3 regions of the Paenibacillus sp. sgz302190 genome follow, and region 2 is predicted to be linked to each of the others. Evidence: riboswitches for the same ligand, from Rfam matches in the RefSeq annotation. Region 2 holds a riboswitch; each other region holds the start of a gene.

Region 1 (10,852 bases), on a different contig from region 2:
AAGCATGCCTTTGGAACGACGGGCGCACAAAACTTAAGGGGCAATGACGGTTATTCTGACGGAACTTATGTCAGCCGGTTCCCACAAAAAAAAGATGGGGTCCCTCTGTTTTCGGAGGTTTATTCCATCTTTTTTATTTGTTAGGGACGACGCTGAGTATTGTGAATGATTGGATGTGACAGTTATGTATTCATCCCCCCGCCGCTGTTTGTATGAAAAAGAACCCGTCCTTGGTTTAAGCCGCTCCAGGGGGATAAAGAGGTGGGCTAATGTGAAAGATTTGTTGTATGTAGACAAACTGCTTCTGCTTTTGAAGAAAGATGTAAATACATACGAGCATAGTTTGCGGGTGGGAAAATTATGCAAGATGATGGCAAGTCTTCTGCAATTGGACGAAAAACAAACGCGTCAGTTAATCCAGGGAGGCTGCTTGCACGATATCGGTAAGCTTTTAATACCGGATCAAATTCTGTTGAAGGATTCGGCGCTCACCGACCAGGAATGGAAAATTATGCAGCAGCATCCCGTTCTGGGCTCCAACATGATGATGGCGTTCACCGATTTGGACCCGAAGATCGCGGAAATCATTCTGTATCATCACGAACGCTGGAACGGCCAAGGGTATCCCAGCGGATTAAGCGGCGAGAACATTCCTGCTTTTGCCCGGATTTGTGCAATTATCGATGCTTTCGACAGCATGGTTTCCGACCGTCCGTACCGCAAAGGCTTATCGATCAACACGGCGGTACAAGAACTTTTGTCACACAGCGGGACGCAGTTTGACCCGGACTATGTAGCCCTCTTTTTAAGTTTGTCCGAATCGTTTCCGGACGTATATCCATTCAAATAAACCGGCCGAGACGGCGGCAACGACTCGATATTAACGTTAAACAGGCGTCTATGTCAATAAATAAGCCGACGGCGCGGCGCTTCCGAACAAAATCCCCCCGGACTTTCCCGAAAGGACAGTCGGAGGGATTCTTTTTTGCGCAAAGAGAGCTACTGTTTTTTAGCGATTTTGGTTAAAATGAGCTGTTTAAGCGAAGCGTCGCCTTCTATGGCTTGTTCTTTATATTCAAACTCTACCTGATCGTCTTTCTTGAACTTTTGCACGGCATCTGCCGTACCGTCTCCCAGCTGGAAAGCGGCGGCTTTCTCGTCCACGATAAGCTCGACCGTATGCGGATCGGCCAGGCCTACATAGCGTCCCGTTCCTTTTTTCACGGCTGCTGCATCCGCCTGCGGCGTTGCGGACGGGACAGGAGTAACTGTCGGGCTGACTGCCGGACTGGCCGCTGCTGACGGTTCCGGCGTCCTCTCGCTGTTATTCCCGGAGGGGGCATCGCTGCCGCAGGCTGCCAAAGCCAGCGTCAGCGCACTGCTTACCAGCAAGCAGGCCAACTGCCGCTGCCGGCTTTTCTTCGTCTTGTTCATTTCATCACCTCATCTATTGGACGCGGCAGATAAGGTTATGGTTTAGAATAGAAAAAAGCCCTGCAAGCCGCTCAAGAAACGAGCGGTGCTTTGCCGGGGCTTTTTTCACATAAATCGATCAAATTACTTGGATTCAGCAGTCAGTTGGTTGTAAATATCGTCCCACAAAACGCGGCGGGCCGATACGTACCGTTTGGAGTAATAAGACTCACTTAGTTTGTTCTTCATAACACCTTTATCGGTAGCCGAGTGGATGAATTCACCGTCTCCCAAATAGATGCCTACGTGAGAAATACCTTTGCCGTCTGTGTTGAAAAAGACCAAATCGCCTTTGCGCAAGTCCTTTTTATCAACCCAGTTGCCTTCTTCGTCTTGAGCTTTGGAACTATGGGGAAGGTCGATACCGAATTGCGCGAACACGTAAGCGGTAAATCCGGAGCAATCAAAGCCTTTCGTTGTCGTACCCGCATACTTGTACGGAGTTCCGAGCAATCCGTCAACCGTTTCATCCAAAGTGGATTGTGCTGCGAAAACACTTCCTGCACCAATACTCAAACACAAAACAAGACTGACAACGAGAGCAACAACCTTTTTCAACTGCTTGTCTCCTTCCGGTGCCTACGAGGTTAGCTGGAGGGTTCGGTTGAAGGTTCCCTATGATCCCTGTGTTGCGAGATCAATTCACCCGGAATGGTTCCCCCGTTTCCCAAAAAATCGGGAATTCGGCATGAAATGTTGGTTTATTTTTCCTAGTGCTTAGGATTCGGCATAAATATCTAAAATCCTCCTTCCAAGTGCACTATTCTATAAAAATATGTGAAATAGTTCGGAAAATAGACAAAAAAAAGCCCCTTTTTCAGGGGCTTGAGCATATTTTCCGATATTTGGGCGTTTTTCGCTGAATATTGCTCATAGATTTAGAGAGTTGGCGGGCGTTCGCTACGAATTTGCTTTGGCGGACCACAACTGATATTGAGAGGCTAGTACCCACATTTGCAAAAATATGTTGAAAAGCGGGAACAGCTGATAAATGAGAAGGGCAATCAGACCTGCCCAGATGTAGGAAGCGATGACGTTGACACCCGTCAATAGTCCCGACCCGATCAAAAGCAGCAGAGCGATGCCGACGATAGGAAGCAGGTGCCGGACAAAGGCGAGCAGGGTGGAGAGAATTCCGCTTCCGGCAGCGAGCGCGAACTGCAGATGCATGAAGAGGAGATGCATGAGAAATCCGTATGCAAGCATTCCGGCCAGCCATGGCAGCATGTCAACGGCGGCGTTCTCGTAAGATCCGCTTTGCGCAAAGATCGACTCGGCCTTCGGGATCAGCCAGGCGAGGGGAAGCAGCGTCAGCGCGATCCGTACTGCGTAGCAGAGGAAAAAGGAGAGCCACATCTCCGATATGCCTTTAAAGAAGCGGTATCCCGCATTTTGGTCGGTGTGGATCAGCGAATAGTAGATGCCGGCGTTCAGCAGCGGCGTAAGCAGCATGCGGCTAGCGAGAAGCACTGCCAGCCACCATAAATAGGAATGGCTCAGGTCCGTTTTGAACAGTTGAAACTGGCTTTCGGCCAGGAACAAATGCAGCGTCTGCTTGGGCTGGCCGTTTCCCGGAAAGCGATGCATGAGCGGCACGAGCACCGATTGCACCATTTTATAGAGGAGGGCTCCCCAACCCATTTGATACAGGAACAGCATGATGACCGCAAAAGGCTGCCGCAGCGCCGCCCGATAGCCGGACTTCATATAAAGAGTCATGCAGCGTTCTCCTTTCTACCAGGCTACCCAGCCGGAGATCGTTTGTAAAAGCTGAATGATGCCGAGGTTCAAACGTATTTTCCATTTGGGGTCTATCCGGGCCGACATGAAATTGTTGATATGCTTGTTTTCCAGCACGAGCGAATAGCCCGGATCGATGCGAACCCACTCGACGGGAGCAGCATTCGTCAACTTGTACTCGATGCTGCTCTCCGCGCCGTTCCAGACCTTATCCAGTGCGGTGCCATCGGTAAAATGGAATTGAATCGGCACCTCCGGGGAATTGCCGCCCCGTTTGGAGATTAGCACGGTGCTCTCATATCCGGGTTTGCCGTCTGCCAGTGCCGCAGGCTTCACTTGAATCCGATCAACCGCAAAGTCCATCATCATGCTGCCGTACACATACTGGTTGAAAAAATCGTCCCATTTCGCTTTGGTGACTTCCTCCACAACATGTTGAAAATCTTTGGTCGAAGGATGCTTGAACTCCCAGCGGTGGAAGTAGGTCGTCATGATGCGGTCCATCGTCTTGGCGCCGACCTGCTTTTCGATGGCTTTCAGCACCAGCTTGCCGCGTATGTACACATTATCCGCATATTCGCCATGCCCTTTGTAATCCCAGGCATTCAGTTTAAGCGCGTTGGGCGAGGTCACATAGCTGGCCTCTACAGGCAGATTCGGCGAAACGCCGTATTCCGCCTCCATGACTTTGTCCTCCGCGTAGGAGGTGAAGCCTTCGTCCAGCCAAGCTTCTTCGAACTCGTTGGAAGCGACGAGGCCGTAAAAAAATTGATGGCCGATTTCATGAACGACCACCCGTTCCAGCTCCAAATCGGGCTTCTTGTCGCTGGCTCCCCATGCGGTGACCAAGGTCGGATACTCCATCCCGCCTGCGCCGTTGCCGCCTTCCGGAGGGACGACGATGGAGAGCGTGGAGTAAGGGTACGTACCGTACCACTGGCTGAAGCGGGAAAGCGCCTTTTTGGCTGCGTACATGTAGCGGTCTTTTAAATTTTGATGCTTCGGGTCGAGGTAGAGCTTGATTTTGACGCCGGGCACCTGCGCCGTGGCGAACGGCTCTTCCACGTATACGAAGTTCGGCGAAGCCGACCAGGCGAAATCGTGCACGTCCTCGGCGTAAAACTGGTAGGTTTTCGTGTTGCTGTCCGACACCGGGGGTTTTACGGGGAACCCCGTCGCGGCGACAATATAGTTGGACGGCACTTTGATGACAACGTCATAGATGCCAAAATCGGAGTAAAACTCCGAGTTGCCATGGTACTGATGGAGGTTCCAGCCATCGGCCGTACGGCCTCTTGTTCCCGCCGGCTCATACGCGGCGATTTTGGGGAACCACTGCCCGGCCATGACGAAATCGCCGACATAACCCATTCGCGCGAAGGCTGCAGGCAGCTTGACGAGAAACTCCGTTTTGAACGTGACCCGCTCACCGGGGCCCACCGCTTTGGGCAGAGGCAGCTTAAGCAGGGTATGATCGTCCTTATTGCCGTCATCGGGCTGAACAAACTCCATGCGCATGCTTAAGTCATTGCCGTCCAAAGTTTTGACCGATAAAAGCTCCATGCTGCCGATACTGTCGGCTTTCGCTTTGTCTTGACGCAGTTTGCCTCCCGACTCGCGCATAAAAGTCGTCTTCTTGGATTGGAATGCATTCGGATATAAATGCAAATACAGTTCTTGCACAGGCGTACCGCCCGGATTCTCCCAGGTTATCGTTTGCTGTCCTTTAATTTGCCTGGTGTCGGCCGCATATTCCACGTTCATGTGATACTCGGCAATTCGGTAACTGAGCGGTTCGGGAGCCGATTTCTCCGGTGCTTGGGCGGATTCGGGCTGCTGCTTGGCCGGCGTCTGCGGAGCCGGTTCTTCGAGCGCTGCAGGTATCGCGGGCTTGAAAGTGGATGGGAGGAGCGATTCGGACAGTAGAACTGCACCTGCGGCGAGCAGCACGACGAAGGCCCACTGCACCGTGCGGTTTTTGAACAATGGATTCATGATATTCACCCCGTTGACAAGCATCTACAGCATGTATATGTAGACAACCCGGGTATTATTTCTGAAAAGAGAAATTTGCTTTTTTCGCATGAAAGAGCTATAGTTTCCCTAACTAATATTAGTTAGGTAGTGAAAGCGATGAGTGCTGAGAGCATACGAGAAGCTGCCCTTGAATTGTTCGCAAGTCAGGGATATGAGAAGACGACGCTAGGCGATATTGCCCGCAAAGTAGGCATTAAGACGCCATCCATCTACGCGCATTACGCTTCCAAGGAAGATCTGTTCTTCGCAGTGACCGAAGAAGTGATTAACAATTACGTGTATGTCATGCGCGACCAATACGGTAAGGAAACCGATGCCGATCCCGAGCGGCAGATCCGGCTCTATTTTCGCCACGTTACGGATACGATCGGCAATGACCGTTATCATTTGTTTTACAAGCGGTTTATCTTTTTCCCGCCGGAGGCGCTGAAGGAGAAGCTGCTGAAGCCTTTTCTTCAAGGGGAGAGCGACATGACGAGCAGCCTGATCCGGATATACGAGGCGGGCGCTGCGGCCGGACAATTCCGGCGGATGGAGCCCGAGGCGTTCGTGGCGGCTTTTTACTGCGCGGTGGACGGTCTGTACATGGAGTTTCAGCTGTATGAAGAAGCCGAATTCCGCAAGCGGAAGCAATTTGTATGGGAGTTTTTTATCGCAGGATTACGCTGCGGCAAGGAGTGAAGGGACATGAATAAATATTGGCTGTATGTTGTCATAGCAGGCATTATAGAAATATTCTGGGTCACCGGTTTGAAATACTCCGAATTGTGGTGGGAGTGGCTGATCGTGTTTGCGTTCATATCGTTCAGCTTTTTCCTGCTGCTCAAAGCATGCGCGATGCTGCCGACCGGCACGGTCTATACGGTATTTACGGGAATCGGTACGATAGGTACGGTGCTGACGGAGATGTTATTTTTCCATGAGCCTGTGAATGTGTATAAGCTGCTGTTGGTTGCGCTGCTGCTCATCGGGATCATCGGGTTGAAGAAGGTCACGCATGCGGCCGGCGACGCCCGGGGTCATCATCAGGAGAAACATCAGGTTTAAAGGAGGCCGATTGGTCATGGCATGGTTATTGCTGGTCGTGTCGGGTTTAGGGGAAATATTTAGCGTAATGGGACTCAATAAACTTAGCAAAGGATTTAGTATAAAAGGAATTTTGCTGGTAATCTTCGGTCTGGGCATGAGCTTCTATTTGCTGTCGATTGCCCTGCAGACCATCCCGATGGGAACCGCGTACGGCATATGGACGGGAATCGGCACCGTAGGCGTCACGATTACAGGCATGTTGGTACATGGCGAATCGAAAGATGTGCGCAGGCTGCTGTTTATCGCGATCATTATGTGTTCCACCGTCGGCTTGAAGCTGGTTTCCTAATTGCCGTCGCCCAGATACGCTTTGGAGGCTTCCAGCGCTTCAATGATGCGATCGATGTCAGTCTTGTTTTTGAGCCTTACAGTGACATAATTCGAGTTGACGCTATCCTCTACACATTCGATATTCACCGTGTGTTCTTTATTATCAATGAAGATGCGCATATTGTCCGAGTCAAATAACGTTTTCCAAGACATGGGTTCACCTCGCGGAAACAGAATAGACTTATTTTAACATGTTTAAATGGGTCTTGGCCGAGAATTTGGCCCGTATCTTGTTCTTGCCGGTTACTTTGGCTACAATAAAGCAAAGGAATGTTTATACAGAGGAAGGCGGGAAGGTGACCGAATATGGAAGCTGATAAAAAGAAGCTGGCTTTAAATATAGTTAACTCCAAGACGAATCACAAAGGGTTTGGCGCAGGCTCGATCGACCTTAGCAACGTTTCCGGCATCATCATCGATGGCGGAGAAGCTTATTTGGACGAAGGGACGCTGCACGCCAAAAGTAAAATCGAGAAAGGCATCAAGTTCTCGACGAACAAGGAAGATGTGCCGAACGGCCGCAAATGCTGGATCGTCTGGGTAGCGGTAGACCGCACGGAAGAAGGGGCTTATTATGCGGGCATGACGGCTTGCGAAATGCTGATTGATACCGAAGCGCGCAGAGGCTGGAAAATCCTCGCCGATCACGTCAACAAGATGGACGCCGCGATGAAGCGGAAATTTATTTTCGACGGCTTGAGCGATGAGGAGAAGGCAGCGCTCAAAAACAGTTTAGTCGCCCATAATGCAGAGTGGTGGAACCGGTCGGACCAAAGCCTCAAGGATACGCTTTCATAAAGCTTCCGGGTGGCGCTTCGGCAAATGTGAACTTTATGTGTCATCCATTGTGACGGTAGAGTGAACCGGGTATACTAAACCCTAGTGTATGTTACACCATATACTAGGACAGCAAAAAGGCAGACTAAGACGCGCTTAGTTCTGCCTTTTTGTGTTGTCCGGGGGCGGCCATCCTAGTCGTTCCACCAGCGTTTCAAATCGTTCCACCAGGAACTGTTTTTGCCTTTGGGTTCTTCCTTCTTGCCGTCGCCGGCCGTTTCTTTGGCCGGTTTGCCTGTGCAGTACGTTTTCGGTTCCGTGCCGGCCAGGAACGCCTCCATGCGGGAGTTCGGGCAGTCCTCGTTGGACAGCTTGCCGGTAGCCGGATCGATGTAGACGGTAGTGACCCCTTCAGGAATCGGAAACAGCTTCGGAGGGATCGCGTCCAGCGTCTGCTCGGTGAACTCGGCGAAAATCGGCGAAGCCAGATGGGACTCGACATTGCCGATGGTCCGGTCCTTGTCGTAGCCGACCCAGACTGCGGTCGCGAGCTCGGGCGTGAACCCGACCATCCAGGCGTCGGTGTCCGTCGTGCCCGTTTTGCCGGCGATCGGACGCTTGATCGTGCCGGCGACCCGGTTCCCTGTGCCGCCTTCATCAAACACGCTTTCCATCAAACTAGTCATGACGTAAGCGACGGGCGGGTCGATGACTTTCTCCGGCACAGTCTGCGACTGATAAAGGATATTGCCGTTCGCATCCTCAATCCGCTCGATAGCCGTCGGCTGGAAATGGACGCCCTGATTGGCGATCGTGCCGAAAGCGGAGGCCATCTCGATCGGGCTGACCGGAAAGGAGCCGAGCGCCAAAGAAGGCAGCGGCTTCATAGCACTGTCGATGCCCAGCTTACGCGCGAGATCGATCACTTTGGCGGGCCCCACATCGAGAATGGTGTGCACCGCGTAGATGTTATCGGACTTCGATATCGCTTGGCGCATGTCGATATTGGCATTCACGTATTGATCGTTGAAATTACGAGGCGTATACGTCTGCCTGCCTTCGTCGTAAGTAAATACAGTGGGCTCGCTCTTTACCTGGCTAACTGGCGTATACCCGTTTTGCAGCGCCACCGTATAGACGAACGGCTTGAACGACGAACCGGGCTGTCTCGTATTGGAAAGCGCGCGGTTGAACTGGTTCTCCGAGTAGTCGCGGCCGCCGACCATCGCTTTAACCGCACCCGTACGGGGATCGATGGCGACAAGTGCCGCCTGGATGTCCGGGTATTTGTCCAACTGTTTGGCGATGACTTCTTCAGCGGTCTTTTGCGCGTTCATGTCTAAAGTTGTGTAAATTTTTATGCCGCCTTGATCGAATTGTTCTTCGCTTATGCCGAGTTTTTCGGTGGCGATGGAGCGCACAAAATCGCGGAAATACGGGGCCGCCGCGGTTTTTTTCTTGGAGAGCGGCTGTATGGCCAGCTTTTCCTTGGCTGCGGCCGCCGCGGCTTCCTGGGTAATGAAACCGCCGCGGACCATCGTTTGCAGCACCACTTTTTGCCGGTCCAGCGAATTTTGCAGATCGTAATAGGGTGAGTAATAGCGCGGCCCTTTGGGGACGCCTGCGATCAGGGCGCTTTCCGCCAGCGTCAATTCGCTTGCATGCTTGCCGAAAAACAGCTCCGAGGCGGTTTCAATGCCGTAAGACGAGTGCCCGTAATAAATTTGATTCAAATAATTTTCCAGAATCTGATCCTTGCTAAGCTGCATTTCCATCTGAATGGCAAAGACAGTTTCTTTGATTTTGCGCGCCCAAGTGCGGTCGTGGTTCAAATATAAATTCCGGGCGAGCTGCTGGGTAATCGTTCCGGCGCCTTGAACTTTCGCCATGTGCTGCACGTTGACGACCGCCGCCCGGGCCACCGCCTTCACATCAACGCCGAAATGATCGTAAAAATGCTGATCCTCCACGGCGAGCGTAGCTTTAATGAGATTAGGGGAAATGTCTTTCAGACTGACAATCTCCCGATTTTGGCCTGTATAGAACGTATCGATCAGCTCGCCGTGAGCGTCGTACATCTGCGACGTTTGCAGCATTTTGGTGACAGGCAGCGTCTGCGTACGCAAATACAGCAGCCCTATGGCTGCCGTCACGAGCAAAAGAATGACGGACGAAAACAGGAATGAGAACATCTTTTTGATGCGGCGCATCCAGCGGATCGACGGGAGCTCCTTGTTTTTGGGCGGGATAGGCGAGCCCGCTGACGGCGGACGTTTGTTATCGGTCATTCCCTCGTACCCCTTTCGTTGAACAAAACCTCTATTATGCAGTATGGAAAAGCTTGGTGCGGCGTATTCAAGCAATTGTAAATATTTTTTAAAATAACGGGGAAAAGACGAGGAAAACATTGCATTTTAGAGGTAATGCACTATAATACAATGGGAACACTGATCATGGAGCTTATTTTATCCAAATATAGAATAGAAAGAAGGCATGAACATGGAATTATGGTACACGGAGAAGCAAACGGACAGCTTCGGCATTACTGCGAAAATTAAAGAAACTTATGTAAGAGAACAAACCGATTTCCAGGATCTTGCGATGATCGAAACCGAAGAATGGGGAACGATGCTCGTGCTGGACGGAATGGTCATGACTACGGTCAAAGACGAGTTCGTCTATCACGAAATGGTGGCGCATCCTGCGCTCGTCACTCACCCGAACCCGGAGCAAGTGCTCGTCGTGGGCGGCGGAGACGGCGGCGTCATCCGTGAGATCATGAAGCATCCGAAAGTGAAAAAAGCCGTGCTTGTCGATATCGACGGCAAAGTGATCGAGTACTCCAAAAAATATTTGCCGACAATCGCCGGCGAACTGGACAACCCTCGCGTACAAGTGATCGTGAACGACGGCTACATGCACATTCACGACCACAAAAACACATACGACGTAATCATGGTCGATTCCACGGAGCCAGTAGGCCCTGCTGTGGAGCTGTTCACCAAAGGATTTTATCAAGGCATTTATGACGCGTTAAAAGAAGACGGCATTTTCGTCGCGCAGACGGACAACCCTTGGTTCAAAGCCGACCTGATTCAAACCGTCAACCGCGATGTCAAAGAAATTTTCCCGATCGTACGCGTATACTGCGCCAACATTCCTACGTACCCAAGCGGTCTATGGACGTTCACAATGGGCAGCAAAACGCATGATCCGCTCCAAGTGGAAGAGTCTTCCATCCCGGAATTCCCGACCAAATACTACACGCCGCGCCTGCACAAAGCAGCTTTCGTACTGCCTAAGTTCGTAGAAGATTTAGTGAAGTAAATCATAGAAAAAGCCGTCCGACACTTCTCGATCGCAGAAGCGGAAGACGGCTTTTTTGAGCGTCGGCGGAAGGCTGGGC
Region 2 (10,852 bases):
TGATCCCGCCGATCACCCCCTGGATGCTGCGCAGCGGGGTATACAGGAACAGACCGCCGGCAACCTTGTTATCCAGCAGGACCGGTTGTCCGACAATCAGCATATTCACTTTGCTGTTCTGGGTAAAGGGGCCTTTGACCGTAATTTGTTCGCCGTTAAGCACGCTCTGCACCCATTCATTGCGTTCCGGCACTTCCCCCAGCGGGATGATCTTTTCTTGATTGACACTGGGATGCCTGATGACGGAAACCCGCACTTCGGACGTTTTTTCCAGAGCGGTGATTTGTCTGCGAAACTCCTTTTGCGTGGTAGATCCGTCAAACAAGCCTTTGGCAAGTTCCTCGACCTGGCCGATCTTTTCCTGAAGCAGCTTCTCGCTGTGCTCGTACGTTTTCTGCCTCATGGTATAGCCGATCGTAGCCGCGATCGCGAGGATCGAGACGAGCGTAATAGCCATGTAAACAAACAGCAGCTTCCGGTAAAAAGAATTCAGCATGAGTCCGCTCCCTCGAATTTATAACCGATGCCCCATACGGTGCGGATATTCCACTCATTGTCTTTTTCCGTCATCGCCTTCAGCTTTTGCCGGATGCGCTTGATATAGACATCGACTACGCGGTCGTCGCCGTCAAAGTCCCAGCCCCATATTTTCGAAATCAAATCTTCTCTGGAGAACACCTGATTCGGAAAACGGGCGAAAAACAGCATGAGGTCATATTCCCGTTTCGGCAGCGATACTTCTTTGCCATCAACCGTGACTTCATGCGAGATGGCGTCGATGTGCAAACTGCCAAATTCGTAAACGTCCGTTTTGACGGGAGTTTCCAGCCGGGACGCTCTGCGCAAAATGCTCGTAATACGGGCGACAAGCTCGTTCGGATCGAACGGCTTGACCATATAATCGTCGGCTCCCATTTGCAGCCCTTCGATCCGTTCTTCCACCTGTCCTCTGGCGGTCAGCATCAGGATGGGCACGTCGCTTTTGGCGCGAATCTGATTGCAGACACTCCAGCCGTCCTGCTTCGGCAGCATCAAATCCAGCACCACAAAATCCGGATTCAACCGTTCGAACAGTTTCAGCGCGGCATCGCCGTCGTGCGCCGTTTCCACTTGAAAACCGCCCTTCTCCACATAGAGCTTGGTAATGCGGCAAATGTTCACGTCATCGTCAACGATCAAAACGGTTTTCTTCATCGTGCCCTCCTTGTCTCTCCGTCGCAACCTGTCTGGTTCCATTATACTTCGTTCAAACCCAAATTTCACGAATCGCGGGTCTGAACAAGAAACTGGACTTGCGACCGATTTCAAAGCCGTTTTCATGATTTATTTTCATAAAAGAGGGAGGCACGTTACAAAGTTGTGAACGATTTTGACCAAAACGGCGAAAAAAAGCTGCTCCCGCAGTCATCGGAGGATGACGGAGGAACAGCCTTGTGGTTTTATACTTCAAATGAACTTTTGAGCGAGACGATCAGGTTGAACACGAGACGGTCGACGGTCGTATGCTTCGGATCCACGTTGAAATAACCGTGACGGAAAAATTGGAACTTGTCATGCGCCTTCGCCTGCTTCATGTTGTCTTCGACGAAGCCTTGCACGATTTGCAGCGAGTTCGGGTTCAGCTTCTCCAGGAAGGAGGCGGCGTCATCGTCGTTATCGTCCAGAATAAGCGGCTCATACAAGCGGAATTCCGCAGGAACCGCGTGTTTGGCGTCCACCCAATGGATCGTGCCTTTCACTTTGCGGCCGGTAAATCCGCTTCCGCTCTTCGTTTCGGGATCGTATGTGCAGTGCAGCTCGACGACTTTGCCGTTCTCGTCCTTAATAAAATCGTTGCATTTGATGAAGTAAGCGTGCTTCAGACGCACTTCGTTGCCGGGAAATAGGCGGAAATATTTGTTCGGCGGATTTTCCATGAAATCGTCCTGCTCGATGTAGATTTCGCGGGAGAACGGAATTTGGCGGTGGCCCATTTCCGGATTTTCCGAATTGTTTTCCGCATCCAGCATTTCGGTCTGATCTTCCGGGTAGTTCGTAATCACGACTTTGAGCGGGTTCAGAATGCCCATCGTGCGCAGCGCCTTCAGCTTCAAATCCTCGCGGATGAAGTGCTCCAGCATTTTGCTGTCGACGACGCTGTAGCTTCTCGCTACGCCGATTTCACGCGCAAAATTGCGGATCGCTTCAGGCGTATAGCCTCTGCGGCGCAGCCCCGAGATCGTCGGCATCCGCGGGTCGTCCCAACCGTCAACCGCTTTCTCGTCGACGAGGAGCTTGAGCTTTCTTTTGCTCATGACGGTATTCGTCAGGTTGAGCCGTGCGAACTCGTACTGTCTCGGCACGTTCGGCATCTCGCATTCGCGGATCACCCAATCGTAAAACGGGCGCTGATCCTCGAACTCCAGCGTGCAAATGGAATGGGTCACGCCTTCGATCGCGTCTTCCAGCGGGTGGGCAAAGGCGTACATCGGGTAGATGCACCATTTGTCCCCTGTATTGTGGTGATGCGCGTGAACGACGCGGTAGATGACCGGATCGCGGAAGTTGATGTTCGGCGATGACATATCGATCTTGGCGCGGAGCACCTTTTCGCCATCCTTGAATTCGCCTGCGCGCATCCGTGCGAACAGGTCCAGATTCTCCTCCACGCTGCGGCCCCGGAACGGGCTTTCTTTGCCGGGCTCGGTCAGCGTTCCGCGGGATTCGCGGATTTGCTCGGCCGTTTGGTCGTCTACATAGGCAAGGCCCTTGCGGATCAAGACGAGCGCGCGGTTGTACATTTCCTCGAAGTAGTCGGAGGCAAAGAACAAGCCGTCCCATTGAAAGCCGAGCCAAGCCACGTCCTCTTTAATGGATTCTACATACTCCGTATCTTCCTTAACCGGATTCGTATCGTCAAAACGCAGGTTGGTCAAGCCTTTGAACTCGTCGGCCAGCTCAAAATTGAGGCAGATCGACTTCGCGTGCCCGATGTGAAGGTATCCGTTCGGCTCCGGGGGGAATCGGGTGACGATCTGGCTGACTTTGCCTGATTGCAAATCTTCGATTACAATGTTTTTAATGAAATTGGATGGAGTGCTCTTCGTTTCCATTGATGCCAGCCTTTCTCCCTCGGGGTTTAAAGTTTTATTTTCTATCATACACTAATTCTTAGCAAAATATAAAGGAGCCAGCGCCGATGGAGAATTTTGAGTCCAATTTGGATAAATATGCAGAGCTTGCCGTAAAGGTGGGCCTGAATGTACAGCAAGACCAGACGCTCGTTATCATGACGCCTATATCTTGCGCCGATTTTGTCCGTAAAGTAGCCAAGAAAGCTTATGAAGCGGGGGCAAAAGACGTCGTCGTCGATTGGGACGATGACGAAGTGAAGGCGATCCGCCTGAAGCACGCGCCCGAGTCATCCCTGCTGGAATACCCGATGTGGAGAGCGAACGGGCTGGAAGAACTGGCCAAAGGCGGCGCAGCCTTCCTCCAGATCTACGCGCCCAATTCGGACTTGCTCGCGGATATCGCCCCGGACCGCATCGCTACGTCCACCAAAACGGCCGCCGCAGCCCGGGAAGGCTTCCTGAAGTACCTGCGCAACAACCAGGTGAACTGGCTGCTCGTTTCCTTCCCGACGCCGGAGTGGTCGGCCAAGGTATTCCCCGGACTTGGCGAAGCCGAGCGGATCGAGAAGCTGTGGGAGCAGATTTTCACGCTCACCCGCGTCAATACTGCCGATCCTGTGGAGGCATGGAAGCGGCATTTGGCCGTGCTGACCGGCAAGCAGCAAATGCTGAATGCGAAGCGATTCAAGCAGCTGCACCTGCAGGCGCCGGGAACGGACCTCTACATCGAGCTCGCTTCCAAGCATGTGTGGGTTGCCGCAGGCAGCGACACCGAAAGCGGCATTCCGTTCGTCCCGAACATGCCGACGGAGGAAGTGTTTACGATGCCACGCCGGGACGGCACGAACGGAACCGTGCGCAGCACGCTGCCGCTGAGCTATCAGGGCTCGCTGATCGACGGATTTACTTTGACGTTCGAGAACGGCAAAGTTGTCAAGGCGACGGCGGAGAAAGGCCAGGAAGTGCTGAACAAGATACTGGACATAGACGAAGGAGCCCGGTACCTGGGCGAAGTCGCTTTGGTGCCGCATAATTCGCCGATCTCCCGCTCCGGCATTATTTTTTACAATACGCTATTCGATGAGAACGCGTCCTGCCACGTCGCGCTGGGCAATTCCTACCCGTTCACGATCGAGGGCGGATCGGCGATGAGCGCCGAAGAGCTGGCCGAGCACGGCTATAACAAAAGCTTGATCCACATAGACTTCATGATCGGCTCGGCCGAAATGGATATCGACGGCATTACGGAGGATGGAACCCGCGAACCCCTGTTCCGTAAGGGCAACTGGGTATAAGCGCTACAGCGATTTCTTCACCTTCGAAGAAACGAGCGCCCACTTGCCTTCCTTCCACTTCCAGATCGACAATGCATAACCTAGCGTATCGGCGTCAGCCATGCCTGCGATTCTTTGAACGCCTTTCAGTTCGCATACGCCGTCCTGATCGGCATCCATCGTCTGCAAGTCGCTGTACGGATTAACGCTAACGAGAAACGGTTTGACAAGCATGCCGTTTTTGTATACGCCGGACTGATCGTAATCCTGCTTTTTCTCCTTGAGGTCGATTTTGAAAGATTTGCCCGTTTCTTCGATTTTCAGCTTTACCACGTAGTTATGCTTGAACTTCGCCGTCACGCGAAGCGGCTCAGGGACCGGCAGGGCTGTGGGCACATTATTTTGCAGCGAATAGATGTGGGAACGGGACGCTCCGCCGCTGCCGCCGGTTTCTGCGGAGACATAAATTTCGGGCAGCTTGTCGCCGTTGAAATCGCAGAACCGCATGTTCGGGTTGTGGCCTCCCTGCAGCGGAATCACCACCTGATTCCGGCCTTGGCCGCCGGTTACGACAACGAACAGCCTGGAAAAATACGAGCCCGCAGCGTCCGCCTTCGTTCCGCCCAGCGCCACCAACTCCGGCTTGCCGTCGCCGGTCACATCGATTTCTCTCGTCTGCAGCAGCAGGCCTTGTTCCGCCCCCGCCCCCGCTCCCGGCCCCGGGGTTGACGGCTCCCGGCGCTCTTCCGCCGCTGCCGCGTTTATCCCCTGCAAGGCTAAGCCGCTTAATAACACTCCGACCGCCGCTGCATGCAGGGCGGTTTTCGCTATTTTTCTGAACAATGCGCTCCACTCTTTTCCTTTTGAATTCGTAGCGGTCTTATTTTTTCTAATTTTTCCATCAACTATTCGGAATAAGGATGGGCTTTGCAAATCTAATTTCCAAAAGGATTCGCCCATCCCCGAATCGAATTGATTGAGAACTAAAATTTTATGGATGAGGTGCGACCATTGAAGCTTGATCGTCTGCTTGCAATAACGATGCTGCTGCTGAACCGTAAACGAATCTGCGCCAAAGAGCTGTCGGAGCGCTTTGAGGTATCGCTGAGAACCGTATACCGCGATGTGGAAACGATCAATCAGGCGGGCATTCCGATCGCCTCTTATGCCGGCGCAAACGGCGGCTATGAAATTATGGACCAGTACCGGCTGGAGCGGCAGTTTCTCACGCTTGAGGAGCTGCAATCGATTATTACCGGGCTCAAAGGCATCCGCTCCAGCATCGGCGAGCAAGAAATCGGAGGCCTGCTGGACAAAGTAGGCGCGCTGGTCGCCAAGTCCGAGCAAAAGACGGTGTCCGAGCTGCACAATCACCTCGTCATCGATATGAATCCGTGGCACAGAAGCAGCGCCGAAAAAGAGAAGCTGCAGTCGCTGCGCCACGCAATACGCCAAACGAAGCTTATCCGCTTTCAATACACGACATCCCAAAGCGAGCTTTCCGAGCGCACCGTCGAGCCTATGGGCATCGTCATCAAAGGCTTCGGCTGGTATTTGCACGCCTACTGCCTGCTGCGGGGCGATTACCGCGTCTTCCGCTTATCGCGCATGAAGGACATCGCCATGCTTCCCGAGACGTTCGTGCGCAGGCCCGAGACGCTGGAGACGCTGTCCTATAAGATAGGCAAAAGGCCCGAGGCGTCCTACGTCAAACTCCTCCTGCACATGCAGCCGAATGTCCGCGCTCAGGTGGAAGACTACTTCCATCCCGAGCAAATTACGGCTCAGCCTGACGGCACGCTGCTCGTCACCGCGGTCCAGCCTGACGAGCCCTGGCTGTACGGCATGCTGCTCAGCTACGGCCCCAGCCTGCGCATTCTGGAGCCCGCGCACATCGCCGGCATCGTCAAAGAAAAAGCGCAGCAAGTCGCCGCGCTCTATTCCTAAAAAACACTGACAACCTGTTGTCAGGGAGGCTCCTTTATACTAAGGCTATTACGCATAACAAGGAGGCTTCTCCCCCATGATTACATCGATTCAAGCGTTTGCAGCCGAATGGAGCAACGAAACCAAAACCACACAGCGCGTGCTGGACGCACTCACCGACGCATCTCTGAGCCAGGGAAGCGAGTCGAACTTCCGTCCGCTGGGACAGATCGGCTGGCATATCGCCACGACGATCCACGAGATGCTTTCGCGGACAGGCCTGCAGTTCCAGGCTCCCGAAGGCGAAGAAAAAGCCCCCGCTTCCGCCGCGAAGATTGCCGATACTTACCGCGCCGCTTCGCAAGCGATGCTGGATGCCGTGCAGTCGCAGTGGACGGACGCCAAGCTCCACGAGTCCACCGACATGTATGGCGAACAGTGGCCGAACGGCCTGACGCTGCGCGTCTTTATTTCGCACGAAATCCATCATCGCGGCCAGATGATCGTACTGATGCGGCAGGCCGGACTGTCCGTGCCGGACATCTACGGACCGACCCGCGACAACTGGATCGAGTGGGGCAAGCAGCCGGTCCTGTAGGAGCCGTCCCCGAGCCGCCTCAGCGCGTTGATCGAGTCGCGACACATGGCCGACCGACCGCCGTCATGCAGCGCAACACCGCGCGCTGGGAGCTGCGCGCGGTGCGTTTGTGTGGGGCGCTGTTGCTGCTCTCGGTGCGTTTGGGCGGGGCGCTATTACTGCTCTCGGTACGTTTGTGCGGGCGCTGTTGCTGCTCTCGGTACGTTTGTGCGGGCGCTGTTGCTGCTCTCGGTGCGTTTGCGCGGGCACTGTTGCTGCTCTCGGTGCGTTTGTGCGGGGCGCTATTTTTGGGGGAACAGTCGCTTTTCCTGGGCGGGCAGCCGCTTGATAGGGGAAAAGCCTGCGAAAGTGCAGGTTTTTTCTGCGAAATTGGCTTATTTGGGCGAAAAGCCTGCAAAAGTGCAGGAATTTTCGCTGAAAGTGAACCTGAGCCCGTGTCCCCGCTGAAAAGCCTGCACTTTTGCAGGAATTCTTCATAGGCAGCGATCAGGGACGCAAATTCATGTATTTTTGCAGGTTTTCTTGATGCAGCCAGGCAGATTGGGGCTATCACCTCATGACGCAGGTTTTTTTTCAACAACCCGATGCGGTCCGGGAAATATTCCGGACCGCATCTTTTTTCAATTTTCACGAAAACGAATGAAAATGCTATCTTGAGTGCGAAAATGTAAGATTCGCATTTATGTAAACGCTATCTTTGGGTTTTGTGATATGCTGCCGGGTATTTAAAGCCAACTTCCAACCTTTACTTAAGTTCCTTTCAGGCGTATTATTCAAAACGTAGTTCATTTAGTACAATCATATGAATCCTTTATCGCTGAATTTCCTAAGGAAAACGGGGGAACCAATGAGGCATTCATTGCCTTTGGGGTGAATCGCGTACGGACGGCATCCGTGCGTGTAGGGCTACTCTCAGAGTCCGAATCCGACAGCTAACTTCGTAAGCGTACTATGGGAGAGGGATGAATCCGTGCTGCTTATTTCGTGAGCCACAGGGTCAAACCCTGTGGTTTTTTGCTGCCAAAAATAGCCCTGCGGCAGTCGCGGACAAGTGAAACTACTTAATTCAGGGGAACATACAGGAAAGCGCCGGTGGAGGGTAATTATGGTAAACAGATTAAAAAGAATGCTGATCGGGAGACCGATGAAATCCCACGAAATCGAGGACGAGAAGCTGACGAAAATCAAAGCGCTTGCCGTCCTGTCATCGGATGCGCTGTCTTCCGTCGCTTACGGCACCGAGCAAATTTTGCTCGTTTTGATGACCCTCGGCTTTGCCGCCGTTTGGTACTCCATCCCGATATCCATAGCCGTATTGGGGCTGCTGACCATTCTGGTCCTGTCCTACAGGCAGACCATATACGCCTATCCGTCGGGCGGGGGCGCGTACATCGTAGCCAAGGATAATCTTGGCGTAGGCACAGGGCTGGTCGCAGGCGGGTCGCTGCTGGTCGATTACATTTTGACGGTAGCCGTCAGCTCGTCCGCGGGCACGGATGCGATTACGTCCGCTTTTCCGGCACTGCACGATCATCGCGTGCTGATTTCTTTGGTCATGATTTTATTTCTTACGATCATGAATTTAAGAGGCATTGCCGAATCCGCATCGGTTCTCGCACTGCCGGTCTATTTGTTTGTCGCCGCCATTTTTCTTCTGATCGTATCGGGTCTGTTCAAGTACCTCACGGGCGGCATTCATGCGGAGGTTCCCGAGATCGGAAGCGTTGTGAGCAATGTGAGCTTATTTCTGCTGCTCAAAGCTTTCAGTTCCGGCTGCTCCGCGCTGACCGGGGTAGAGGCCGTGTCCAACGCGATACCGAACTTCAAAGCTCCTGCGGAGAAAAATGCGGCCAAAACATTGATCGCCATGGGCGCCATTCTGGGCAGCATGTTCATCGGCATCAGCCTGCTTGCCTACTGGTACGGCATCAAGCCGTCTCCGGAAGAAACGGTCGTTTCGAAAATCGCCGAAGCCACGTTCGGACGCGGGGTGCTGTACTACTGCATTCAGGGCGTGACAGCGCTCATTCTCTTCCTGGCGGCGAATACGGCTTACTCGGCTTTCCCGCTGCTGGCCTTCATGCTCGCCAAAGATAAGTTCATGCCGCACATGTTCAAAGTCCGCGGAGACCGTCTCGGCTTCTCCAACGGGATCATTATGCTGGGCGTACTGTCCGCTTTGCTGGTCATTCTCTTTCACGGGAATACGGAAAACCTGATCCCGCTTTATGCAGTCGGGGTGTTCATTCCGTTCACCTTATCCCAGTTCGGCATGATGGTTCGCTGGATCAAATTGAAGCCTGCCGCATGGATCGTCAAGTTCATCATCAATACGATCGGGATGATCACTACGCTCACGATTACCCTGATCTTTATTTTCACCAAATTCAGCCAGGTTTGGATGGTTTTCATCTTCCTTCCGATCGTCATTTTCCTGTTCTTCCGCATTCACAGCCACTACATGAACATCGCTAATGAATTGCGCGTAAATCTGGAAAAGGATAAGCCGGAAATCAAGGGAAGCACCATCGTCATTCCCGTTGCCGGCATTACCCGGGTCGTACTCAATTCCATCAGCTACGCCAAATCGTTAACCGATAATGTCGTTGCCGTCTACGTCGGCTTTGACGACGATGAAATTCACAAAATGGAAGAAAAATGGGAAGAGTGGAATCCCGGAGTCCGACTTATCGTGCTGCGTTCCCGCTACCGGAGCGTCGTGAAGCCTCTGATCAAATTTATCGAAACCGTGGAGTGGAAAACGGCGGAGACGGATCATATCACCATCCTGATTCCGCAATTTATTACAAAACATTGGTGGCAAAATCTGCTGCATAACCAAACGAGCCTGCTCATTCGGGCTTATCTGTACACGCAAAAAGATATCGTTATCGCTACGGTTCCTTTCCGCTTGCATCGTTAACCGTTCATGCACCACCGGGGCAGGTGTCGCTTCGGTCAATCTAACCCAAGCAGATTGGCCAGTGGTTTGAACAATGGCATAATCCAGGCGCTTGGCCCCGGCAGGTCCGGTTTGAACAAAAGAATAATGGATAATAGGCAGGCGGCCAAAGTAATACCTCCGGCCACCGCCTTCTCCTTCACGCCGATACCCGGCGCACCCGAAGACAAGCCGAAATAGACAATCAGAGCTACGCATACGATACCGGCTACTGCAAGGCTTTTCAGAAGCGTCCCTCCTTATTTCTTGCGGATTTTATCGGCGGGCATTCCTTGAGGCAAGTCCGATTTGCCGACTCGCGTAATTTCGGTCCGAATGCTGACGTCTACCGGCAGCTCCCTGAACATTTCAGCCCACTCCTGCTTGTTCTTTGCCCATTCCCGCGGATAATGGTTCCGGAATAGATCGGCGAAACCGAACGCATCGATTTGCAGCTTTTTTTGAGCGTTCGCCAGCGTGGACTCGACAGTTTCCGCGAGCTGCGCTTTCCACGCCTCCTTCGCTTTCCGGATGAACTCGATACTCATGTTGTTCGTATTCGTCGTGTTCAGAATCAAGTCCCCGGATATCTGAATATCGACGTTCATCCGCCACTCTCCGGCGGGAGTTATTTTTGGAGTGATGCGCGAGTTCGCTTGGATCAGATGAACCGCCACCACTCCTTCCACACCTTGCAAATCGAAGGAAAAGTTCATCGTCTCCAGCTCGTTGCGGAGAAGCAGCAGCCCGATCGTATCCGTCTTGCCCAGCATGCTCGCCAGCTTGTCCTTGCCGAACACCGCCACCCCGTTGATGGCGGTCGTCATCTGCATCGGTCTGTTCACCTGCTTCCATGAGATCGGATCGACAATCGTCAGCACGGCGGATTGGCTGTCCCCTTCCACCATCTGCGTCAGCCGCTTCAGCGTAACAAGCATGCCGAGCTTCATATTGCCCATCTCCCGAAGCTCCTCCGACGTGCTGCGCTCAAGAAGCGGCT
Region 3 (10,852 bases), on a different contig from region 2:
GCCCGTACGGAAATAAAACGATAACCATAAAGCCGCGATGGACGCGACGATCGCAATGACGATGGACAGCGCAAAATAGAACGGGTCGTACGAAATATCGACCTGCATGGCGGCCATGCCGATGTAATGCATCGCCGAAATGCCTACGGCCAGCATCAGCCCGCCGCCGATCAATTGGCGCAATGTCAGCTGATTGCGGCCTACGACGTTCAGAGCGACGAAAGACGCGCTGACAGCTGCGAGCACGGACAGCAGCACGAGCATAAGATCGTATCCGATCGGTATAGGCAGAGAAAAGGCGAGCATTCCGACAAAATGCATCGACCATATGCCCATCCCCATGGCAATGGCGCCGAATGAGAGCCACAGCCAACGGGCCCCGCCTGCGGCAGTGCTGATCCGTGCGGTTAAATCAAGAACCGTATAAGACGCAACGACAGCTACGATATATGAAAATATGACCAGTCCCGTATCGTACGTACCATGAACATGCTGCATGTACAATCCCTCTCTCTGTTTGTCGATTATTGTCGTAATGTCGTTCTTTCAATATATTACCATCCCTCTCTTCACTTGCTCAATGAAAATATGCGAAAAAAGCATCAAATAAGGTATAATAGTTGCAGATAAGGTAAGGGGTGAACGTTTTGCCTAAAGCGAAAATATTCATTAGCTCCGTAGGCCAAGACGAATTGCGGCCGATTCGAAACGCCGTTTTCGAGCAATTGACGGAAATCGGGCATGATCCTCTTATGTACGAACGAAATTTTGGCCCGTGGGACTCGCATCAGGATCCTATTAGCAAATGCCTCAAAAAAGTCGAAGAGTCGGAAGTTTTTCTTTTATTTATTAAAGATAAAGGGGGCACGTTCTACCCCAAATACGACCGGACGATTACCCATCTGGAGTACATACAGGCAACCCGTTTGAATAAGACCGTGCTTGTCTTTGTAGAAACCGGCGTCAAGCGCCTGTTTTTCAGCACTATGAAAGGCATTATCGAAGAAATTACGAACAGGCACGCCGAAGAAACCGGGGCTTATCCTAAAGCCGCGGACATTACAGCCGCATTAAAAAGCCATACTCAAGTACCTTCCCACATCGATCCGTACGTGTGGTTTTTCATCGATGATTTGGTCAAAAAAGGGATTTATATGGAAGAGCTCTCACTGGGTGTCTCTATCGACTGGAAAGACTATTTCAGCGACTTGATGCGCAGAGGCGTTCTGCTGCTTCCGCTTGAAGCTACGTTCGAAACGTATACGAAACAAATTCAACTGCATGAAGAGTTCGCTCAATTCATCGAGCGCAATATTCCGCTTTTTCAACATTTACCGAAAGATCGGATGGCGCTCTTTTTCACCGATTTTATGAGCAAGCTCAAAGGCAGAATGGTGAAGCGCCATTACGGAAACTATATGTCCGAGGACATCGGCGCCTTTCATGATTGCTCGGCCGTTACGATATATACGCGCGACAACGGGCGGATGAATTTGCTGCTGGAAGTCGGGAATACGACTAGCGAACCTTTTTTTCTGTTGAATAATGAAAAATCGTACGTATCGATTACGGCGAAAAGGGACAATCCGGAGCAGCTTTTTTTCAATGAAGCCAAGCAAACGCTCTACTTAACGGTAAAATGCCAGGACCGGGTCATGACCTGCCACTTTCGGGCCGATTCCGGCTGGGATGCGCGGAAGTTTGTCACTTTTCGAGATGACGTATTATATGCTATAATGAACCAGAACCCTATGGTTTTTGAATTTGCCCGGAAAATGATCGGAGGGATGCAGCCATGACAACTGTATATGTATCCATTAACGGAAAAGTGTCGGTAGCCGTAGGCGAGCAGCCCAAAGACGCGCTGCTTTTTGTTTCTCCCAACAAGAGCTTTCAAGATTTGCTAAGAGAGCAAAAGGAAGAAAGCACGAAAGCTTTGGAATTGATAAAAAGCCGGTTCGCGGCAGCAAGACGCCGATAAGCGAACAGCGTACATACCAACCGAAACGACGCCAAGCGCGGCCAGATCAGGGAAACCTGACGGCCGGGCTTTTTTGTTGCGGCTGCCTGTTTCTATCAATGGAAACATTTGAGGGGTGATCCCCCCTAGTTTTCTATGCTAGAATGAAACCCACAGAAGGACGCGGGAAACTGCTGTTCTTGCTGAGCAAACAAAACGGCCAAAGCATCGAAAGATGCACGGGGGAACCTCTTTATTTGGGGTGAAGCCATTGCAAAATGGCAGGGTGATTTCTCTTTGACCCGAATCCGTCAGCTAACCTCGTAGGCCAAAAAAGGAGAGGATGGTTTTAATGCGTTTCAAGAAAACAGCTATCACAGGTGCGCTGGTATTAGGCATGATCGTAAGTTCCGGAGCGGCATCCGCAGCTACTTACACTGTGAACGGCCAAGTCATCGGCAATCTGCAGGGGCTCCCGCAAGGGCTTCAGCAAAACATTCAGCAATTACTTCAGCAAGGACTCCAGCAAGGAAATTCTCAAGGAACTTCCCTGGACAGCTTGCTTCAGCAATATCCGCAATTGTTTGATCCGAGCAACTGGGCCGGCCTGTTTAAATCTCCCGGCAATTACAATATGCCATCGGGTTCTTACCATCACGTAAGACATCATGACTCAGACTCGAATACCGGAACGCCTTCCACCGGCACAACTCCGACGGATACGCCTTCTACGGGTACTGACACAGGCAGTGGCACAGGTACGACGACACAACCTTCTACAGGCACTGACACAGGAACAACGACACAGCCTTCCACAGGCACTGATACAGGAACGACAACAGGCACGACTACGGATACTTCGAGCTCCGCGTATGCCGATCAAGTCGTCACCCTGGTCAATCAGGAACGGGCCAAAGCAGGCTTGAGCCCGCTTACAAGCGACTCCAGTTTGGCTGCTATGGCGCTTGATAAAGCGAAAGACATGTACAACAACCATTACTTCGATCACACTTCGCCAACTTACGGATCTCCGTTCGATATGATGACCAAATACGGAATCCAGTACACGTATGCCGGCGAAAATATTGCCATGGGGCAGCAAACTCCGCAAGAAGTTATGACTGCCTGGATGAACAGCGAAGGTCATCGCCAAAACATCTTAAGCCCTAACTACACGAAAATTGGCGTAGCCTTTTACAACAACGAATGGGTTCAAGAATTTATCGCCAATTAATATTGATTCATACGACAACCGTTTCCGAACCCTCCGGAAACGGTTGTTTTGCTATTCGCTACTATTGTCCCGCAGTTCGCTTCAGATTATACCGCGGGATTCGGCGGAGTCGGTACGGCGGGATCGTTGGTTCCGCCCGTTCTTCTGCGGGCGGTCTCCCTTTTTCCCGTAGCCGGCACATGTTCGCCTGCAGCCCCAAGCCCCATGCGCGGCATATTGCCGTACACGCATTCATACTGCCCCTCCTTCATGAGATACGTCTCATGAAAAATGCCGACCGTCCCGTCCGTGCCGACGCTCCGGTTGAATGCCTGCCACGCTTTCAAGTGCACGCCGCCGCGCGCGTATTTTTCCAGATCATCGAACGACTTCCAGTACTGGATCAGCGTCACTCCGCGCCAGCTTAACAAATATTCGGAGTGTAAAAATCCGAGCTCGGGATGGCTGTACAATTCTTTCAGCATTTTGGGCATCGCGCTCATAACAGGCCACCATTTATGGACGGCCCAGAGCTTGTTGACACGCATTCCGATAATAAATACGACGAATGAATCCCCCATTTGGGCCGTATACCGGCCCGGAACGACTTTTGCCATAGAAAACACCCTACTTTCCGATGAATTGTAAATGCATGTCGTAAAAAGCCATGTAATCCGAAGCTTTGAACATATGAGCGGTTAAATAAGCGCCGTAAAACAGCGTGACCAGCATCGCTACCAAGTTTTCGGTATCCCGCTCGGCGTCAATGCCGCCGTCTTGTTTGGCCTCCTCGACAAACTGCCGGAAGCGTTTGTCAAGATTCGGGTCGACGGAAGCGGCCAGCTCCTCCTTGCCGGGAAACAGCAGATGCAATTCCGCTTCGTTCAAATCGGGCATGCAAGGGTGCATTTTCTGCTCCGCAAGAAACCCGATCAGGCTGAGCATCAGTCCCGGCTGTTTCTTCGCGTCCTCGGCCACCTTGCCGAAAATATGGCGGATCGCGGCCATCCCCCGCTTCTGCTCTTCCCGAAGCTCCACAAGCCGCCGCGTCAGCCAAACGAGCATGAAATAAATGAGTACGTCTTCTTTTTGCGGGAAAAACTTAAAAAACGTCACCTTCGATATTTCCGCCCGCCGGCAAATATCGTCGACGTACACGGCGCGAAACGTATTTTCGCCGATCAATTCAAGACTGGCCTGAAAAACAGCCAGCTTCGCGCGGGCTTTTTTAATCTCCCTCAGCGGCATTTTGCTTTTGCTATGGCGTACCGATTGCCGGTTTCCCGCTCTCATATCCTTCACCTTCTCTGCGTACTTATTGTCATCCATTTGTGAACTTATATTTATAAATTAACTCAAGTAAAGTTTTATGTCAATGAGAAAACCTCTAACGCGGCCATTCAATGATGAGCGGCCGCGTTAGAGGTTGGTTTTACCGCCAAGCAGCGATTGTGCCGCGGCGGGGTATTTCTCACGGATAAATGTTGATGCGTTTTAAAATGTCATCGTCGATAAGAAAAATATTGCCATTGCTATCCGCAGACATCAATATACGGTTTCGGTCCAACGTCAACGGGTCCGACTGCTGTATCTGCGTCTCCGGGATATTGAAGATCCCCCTGTTGTATGTAACGCCTTGAAGATCGGCGTAAACGGATATTTCGCCATTCGGATCGATTCGATGAATGAGCGAGTTTTTATCCAGGACATAGAAGTATCCATTGGAGGCTGACAGCCTGGTTATCGAATCCGTGTCGACAGATACTGCGGCTGCTTTTTTCAGCCCATTGTCCGTAAGTTTGAATATCGTTTTTCCGTTTTTGTCAAACACATACGTGACGCCGTCTTTTACCGTGGAGATCATTCGGGTTACGCCCTCGGTGCCGGAATCGGCGAACAGAGCCATCTTCTCGCCTTTTTTTGCCGAATAGACCGACCGCGTGTGCGGGTCCCCGTAATAATACGTTTGCTCGTCAAGAGAAGCAAAAAAATTATCCTCGATGTTGAAAAAGCCGGGCGTTTCAAACTGATATGTAATCATTTTCACTTCCGGCAAAATGGAATACACGACCGTTCGCAAACGCGGGTCCTCCGTTGTGCTTTCGCCGAGCACGTACAAAGCGCCGGTCGCGTCATTGTAAATCAATCTCTCGGGAACGAACGACGAGTAAATAAAACGAATTTTGTCATTTTTAACGGTATAATCAAAGTTGAACTTCTCGTTAATCGCAGTTACCAGAGAAAGCTTCTCTGAAGCATTCGGATCGTATTTCTTGATGACGAGTCCTGATCCTGTAATCGTGTCATTTTCAAGGATATAAACCTGATTATTTTTGGCCGCCGCCACGCTCTTGGTCGAGAGAGGGGCTAATTTCAGCTTGTCGAAAGATTTTGGATATCGCCAGTCAGCCGTTAGATGATCTACGGTCACATGCTCCAAACGCTGTCTGGCAGGCGCTGCGGCCTGTTCGGCTTCCGCTTTCCGCTCGTTCGAAGTTATTTGAATCTGCTTAACAGTTTCGTCGTAACTGACGGTCAGATGCAAGCTTTCGGCTACGAATCGCAAAGGAACCATCGCCGTTTCGTTGACAATAACGGCAGGCTGCTCCAATTTGGAGCGCGTTCCGTTCACCTGCGACCATGCGTCATCGATCACAAGCTCGATCGTTTGTTCCTTGTCCTGTATCGTAATGCCGCGCTTCTTCTCCTCCCACTTCACATTTGCGCCAAACGTTTCGCTTATGAAGCGCAGAGGTACAAGCGTAACATTATTCAGCAGGATCGGCGCCGTCTGCAAAGCCACCTGTTTGCCGTTGACCGTCGCAACCGGATCGCTTACTTTCAGGACGACCGTCTGCTTCGCCGCCGGAACCGTTTCCTTCGAATAGGCGGTCGGCACCAGCAGCGATAACGATAGGGCCCCCCATAACGCGATAAATATTTGCAGCTTACTCTTCATCCAATCAGTTCCCCCAATTTTAAACAAACTCGTCCGCTCATTCGTAGTTTTGCGGGCTCGGCAGCCCGCCGCAAAGCGCCCATCGGCAAAAGAAAGGCCGAGGATTGCGCTCGCTTCTGTCCCCGGCCTCGTTGTACTAGTTTTTTGCAAGGTTCAATTGCCACGACACGCCGTATTTGTCTTCGCCTTGCCGGCAAACATGAGAAACGGGGCAATTGGGGGGCTTGAACTCGCCAATCGATCAGCTCCTTTTTTTTCGTTTTGAACCCATCAATACCGGTTGTAGCTGACGAACTCGCCGGTCGGTTTGCGGTAGCCGCGCGGCCTTCTTTTGGAAGTGTCCTCTTTCCCAATAGTCACCAGCAAAGCGATTGCATACCGATCCGGAATTTGCAGCACCTGCCGCAAAGCTTCGGGATCGAATCCGATCATCGGGCAAGTATCCCAGCCTCTTTCTTTTGCAGCCAGCATAAATAACTGGGCCGACAAGCTTGCGTTCCGAATGGCCTCTTCCCGCATGAATGTGTCGCCGCGCTCTTCATAAAACCGGGTCACCGATTCGACTGTCATATCATATTCTTGCTTATTAAAAACGCCCAGATGCAAAAAGCCTTCATTTATTTTCGCTACATCCTTGTAAGCATCCATATTGCCCAGCACCGCGATAACCGCCGATGCCGATTTTACTTTGTATTGCTGCGCCGCTGCATGGTACACTTCATCTTTGACAGCAGGGTCCTTAACGACGACATAGTGGGCGTGCTGCAAATTGAATGCCGACGGAGCGAATTTGACAAGGTTAAAAATTTCCTCCAGCTCATGGTCCGGCAGTTCGATATCGGGAATAAACTTGTTGGCGGATCTGCGCTCTTTGACTAAAGAAATAAAATCGGTCATTGTGTCCACTCTCCATTTTCTAGTATGCTGTATGTAGAACAAATTCGAAAAATCTTTAAATTGATTATCTTAATATTAAGATATAGTATTGGGAAGCAATAGTCAAGACCCAATTGAGACACGAAACATAGTTCTGCCGCTAGGGCAAGAAAATGCTTCAGAAAACATGCGGCAAACTTTAACTTAGGGATCCCTGGCTAGACCTAATATTAATCCACCGTGATTACAAACCACCATATACTTTTTCAACGAGAGACGGGCTGCATGCATATCGGGAGTAGTCTGGACATGAATTCCCCCGAGAATCCCGTTAAGACTATACATTGAATCCCCGGCAATAAGAAGAGGACGACACGAATCCCGCCGCAAAGCGGCAGTTCTTGGCCGTCAATCAAGGTTTCGTCCATTTTACACGCCCTTTTTCACCTATTCACCCGTAAACGGGTCGATCAGCTCATTCATCATTAGCCATCTACGATCTGCAGGATCAACTCGAAAAATCACACAGAATTATCCTTCTTTCGTTAAAATCGATAATTCTGTATGAAAATTAATACACATTAGCTCAAATTGTTCTTTTCTCCGACTACTGATCCCCGCCGCCCATGACCGTACATGCAGCTGAATAGACTCCGGCTTCCATCTTTTCATTGAGTTAAAGGGATGAACTCCCCGTCGAACCGGAGGTTTTCTTCAGAACAAGGATTTAAGCTGGCGGCATAACGCGCTAAGCGCGAGCGCAGGGCGGCACGACGTGGACGGCTTAGTTGCATGGGGGGCGGCCGACACGGACGGCTAAGTGCTGTAGCGTGTGCGTCGGGACGGGTGAGTAACTATTCTTTTACCTCCCAGAAACCGGGGCGGCCGTTTGTGAAGCGGCTCGCTAACCCGCAAAGCCTGCAAAAGTGCAGGCTTTTTCGGCAAAAGCGGCTCGTGTGGAGGAAAAGCCTGCGATAGTGCAGCAATTCCCGCTCCAAATAGAACTGAGCCCCGAATTCAGCGAAAAAAACTGCAGATTTGCAGGAATTTATCGCTGCAAGCATATTTTGGGGCAAAAGGATGCACTTTTGCAGGTATTTTCGCATGGCCGGCGTTGTCCTGGCCACAACAGCTTTTCGACGGTCGGCCGCTCGGCACGGCTCGAATAAATAAGGGGTCCCCCCCGATCACCCCAAAACTTATAAATTCTTATATGTCAAAAAAAAGAGAGGCTTCTAAAAGCCTCCCTCTCGACTGCCAACTTAAAGCGAAATCAAATCCCGCGACAGCTTGTTGAGCCGTTCGCAGCCCGATTCCGTTACCAGCACCATATCTTCAATCATAATCGAGCCTACGCCGTAACCGTAATAAGGGGTCTCCAGACAAATTACCATGCCGGGCTGAAAAACGGCACTCTCGGCAGGGCTGATGAACGGAGGTTCCTCCGCCGCAAGGCTCAAACCCGCGCTGTGCCCAAGGTGGCCTCGGTTGTAATTGTCCAGACCGGAACGGCGAATCAGGCCCATGACTTCGTCAAAAACGGACTGCATCGTTTTCCCCGGTTCGATCAGCTCCAGGAGACGGTCGTGCCCGATCCTCAAAGCCTCGTAAGCCCGCTTCGCCGTATCGGCAGGAGCCCCGATGACGAAAGTCCGGGCAATGTCGGACCCGTATCCTAGCACATCGACGCCTACGTCAAATTTGACCAAATCCCCGGGCTCGCCCGGACGGGTATCAAAAATATGCGCAGGGGCAAAGTTCGCCCCGACGGAAATCATATGAAATCGCGACGTCGATCCCTCTCGGTTGCGCAGCAGCGCCTGCTGAAAAGCGTGCGCAATGTCGGCGGCGGAGCTCCCCGCCCGAATGCTCCGCACGGCTTCGGAGACGCCCGCTTCGGCATAGGCGCAGCTTCGGCGCAGCAGCTCGATCTCCCATGGCGTCTTGATCGCGCGCAGCTCGCTAAAAACGGGAGCTGCCTCGACCAGCTCCCGGCTTCCCGCGAGCTCAAGCAGGGCCGCCGCCGCAGGATACCGCATGGAGCCCAGCTCGACGGCCACCCGGCCTTGCGAGACGCCATGCTCGTCCAACACTTGCACGAGCAGGCCGAACATTTCCTGCACCTGGTGCGCGGTCGGCCTTTTGCCTTGATATTTGCCTCCCCGCAGACCCAAAGGATCGTCGACATCGACCCACGTCGGATACGTTCTGATCTCGCACCCGGGCAAATCCTCCGGAACGCCGGCGGCTTCGAACTCGTTCATGATCACGATCGTCTTCCGGTTCGGATCGCGAAACATGACGGCCAGCGCCACTTCACTCATGCGCAGCGTATACATGAACGTGCTCGGGTGACCGGAGAGGTAGTAAAAATTTTCACAGCCGGACGCCACGAGCGCGTCCAGGTTGTCCCTTTCCATAATCCGCCTCGATCTCGCGGCAATATGGCTCAAATGTTCTGCTTTGCTGGAAAGCACGGTCTCACCCTCCTGCGTGTTATTCGCCAAGCTGCCGTAAAAATTTACGCGCGCGTTCGGTCTGCGGCCCGGCAAAAAACTGCTCGGGAACGCCCTCCTCCTGTATTTTCCCTTCGCTCATAAAAATAACTCTGTCGGCCGCTTCCCTGGCGAACTTCATTTCATGTGTCACGACGACCATCGTCCTGCCTTCCGCGGCAAGCTGCTTGATCACCGCGAGCACCTCCCCCGTCAATTCCGGGTCCAGGGCGGATGTCGGCTCGTCAAACAGCATGATCTGCGGCTCCATGGCGAGCGATCTGGCTATCGCCACCCGCTGCTGTTGGCCTCCGGAAAGCCGGGACGGATATTCGTGCTTCTTTTCCAGCAGGCCGACTTTGGCCAGCAGCGATTCGCCAAGCTGCACAGCCTCCGCCTTGGGCATTTTTTTCAAAAGCATAGGAGCCATCGTGACATTTTCCAAAACGGTCATATGCGGAAATAAATTAAAGGATTGAAAAACCATTCCGGTTAACGAACGGATCTGTTTGATCGCCTGCTTTTTCGCCGGGGCATCCATGGCCGCATCCCACTTGATGCCGCCTATGCGGATCGTTCCCTCATCAGGCTCCTCCAGCCCGTTCAGGCAGCGCAGCAGCGTGCTTTTGCCCGAACCGCTCGGGCCGATGACGACCACGATTTCCCGCTGACGAATATGCAAATCGATATGCTGAAACACCTTTAAATCTTGAAAACTTTTGCTAAGCTTGCTAACCTCGATCATGCGAACCCACGCCCTTAATAAGCCTTGGATAATTTCGTTTCAATGCGGTTCAAAATATAGGAAAAAGCCATGCTCATGATCCAATACATGAGGGCAATTGCAATATAAAAAGGCATCGCGATATAATACTGGGCCATGAGCAGTTGAGCCGAACGGAGCAGCTCGGTGACCGTCACGATGGATACGAGCGAAGTTTCCTTCAGCATGCCGATAAACGTATTGCCCATGGGCGGAATAGCTACTCTGGCCGCCTGCGGGAGCACGACTTTCAGCATCGTCTGCCACGGCGACAAGCCGAGCGACAGCGCCGCCTCCGTCTGGCCTTTGTTCACGGACAAAATCGCGCCGCGAAACGTTTCGGACAAATAAGCGCCGATATTGATGCTTAAGGAAATATAGGCCGCAGTGAGCGGCCCAAAATTGATTCCGTAATCGGGCAATCCGTAATAGACGATAAAAATCTGAACAAGGATCGGCGTTCCGCGGATAATGGAGACATAGACTTTGGCCGCATTACGAATGAGCCAATTTCCTTTTAACCGCGCTATCGCTACGATCAGAGCGATTATGAAGCCGAAAAACATCGATACAAGCGTGATAAGAA

What was found. A riboswitch is a leader RNA that binds a small molecule or an ion and turns the genes downstream of it on or off. The one in region 2 is predicted to bind cyclic di-AMP.
Region 1: linked by a shared signal. The riboswitch ahead of AC6RNO_RS34900 (NlpC/P60 family protein) and the one ahead of kimA (potassium transporter KimA) in region 2 are both predicted to bind cyclic di-AMP.
Region 3: linked by a shared signal. The riboswitch ahead of AC6RNO_RS16880 (CAP domain-containing protein) and the one ahead of kimA (potassium transporter KimA) in region 2 are both predicted to bind cyclic di-AMP.

Annotation. Positions count from the first base shown of each region.
Region 1 is NZ_JBZYAO010000061.1:87-10,938, forward strand. It holds gene AC6RNO_RS34890 (HD-GYP domain-containing protein) at 185-850, shown strand; gene AC6RNO_RS34895 (LytA/YqiH family protein) at 1,000-1,434, opposite strand; gene AC6RNO_RS34900 (NlpC/P60 family protein) at 1,558-2,031, opposite strand; cyclic di-AMP (ydaO/yuaA leader) riboswitch at 2,035-2,172, opposite strand; gene AC6RNO_RS34905 (hypothetical protein) at 2,374-3,192, opposite strand; gene AC6RNO_RS34910 (M1 family aminopeptidase) at 3,208-5,208, opposite strand; gene AC6RNO_RS34915 (TetR/AcrR family transcriptional regulator) at 5,347-5,931, shown strand; gene AC6RNO_RS34920 (SMR family transporter) at 5,938-6,297, shown strand; gene AC6RNO_RS34925 (DMT family transporter) at 6,314-6,628, shown strand; gene AC6RNO_RS34930 (hypothetical protein) at 6,625-6,822, opposite strand; gene AC6RNO_RS34935 (YwhD family protein) at 6,976-7,467, shown strand; gene AC6RNO_RS34940 (PBP1A family penicillin-binding protein) at 7,641-9,734, opposite strand; gene speE (polyamine aminopropyltransferase) at 9,946-10,773, shown strand.
Region 2 is NZ_JBZYAO010000002.1:345,930-356,781, reverse strand. It holds gene AC6RNO_RS05070 (ATP-binding protein) at 1-496, opposite strand, end outside; gene AC6RNO_RS05065 (response regulator) at 490-1,194, opposite strand; gene AC6RNO_RS05060 (glutamine--tRNA ligase/YqeY domain fusion protein) at 1,440-3,092, opposite strand; gene AC6RNO_RS05055 (aminopeptidase) at 3,179-4,408, shown strand; gene AC6RNO_RS05050 (YybI family spore inner coat protein) at 4,412-5,230, opposite strand; gene AC6RNO_RS05045 (helix-turn-helix transcriptional regulator) at 5,399-6,334, shown strand; gene AC6RNO_RS05040 (DinB family protein) at 6,411-6,911, shown strand; cyclic di-AMP (ydaO/yuaA leader) riboswitch at 7,717-7,874, shown strand; gene kimA (potassium transporter KimA) at 8,017-9,834, shown strand; gene AC6RNO_RS05030 (Ger(x)C family spore germination protein) at 10,113-10,852, opposite strand, start outside.
Region 3 is NZ_JBZYAO010000014.1:6,169-17,020, reverse strand. It holds gene AC6RNO_RS16895 (MHYT domain-containing protein) at 1-498, opposite strand, end outside; gene AC6RNO_RS16890 (DUF4062 domain-containing protein) at 648-1,799, shown strand; gene AC6RNO_RS16885 (hypothetical protein) at 1,796-1,981, shown strand; cyclic di-AMP (ydaO/yuaA leader) riboswitch at 2,169-2,305, shown strand; gene AC6RNO_RS16880 (CAP domain-containing protein) at 2,313-3,194, shown strand; gene AC6RNO_RS16875 (DUF4188 domain-containing protein) at 3,281-3,790, opposite strand; gene AC6RNO_RS16870 (TetR/AcrR family transcriptional regulator) at 3,801-4,466, opposite strand; gene AC6RNO_RS16865 (stalk domain-containing protein) at 4,645-6,132, opposite strand; gene AC6RNO_RS16860 (nitroreductase family protein) at 6,403-7,029, opposite strand; partial or broken gene AC6RNO_RS16855 (MBL fold metallo-hydrolase) at 7,213-7,439, opposite strand; gene AC6RNO_RS16850 (M24 family metallopeptidase) at 8,271-9,485, opposite strand; gene AC6RNO_RS16845 (amino acid ABC transporter ATP-binding protein) at 9,505-10,248, opposite strand; gene AC6RNO_RS16840 (amino acid ABC transporter permease) at 10,263-10,852, opposite strand, start outside.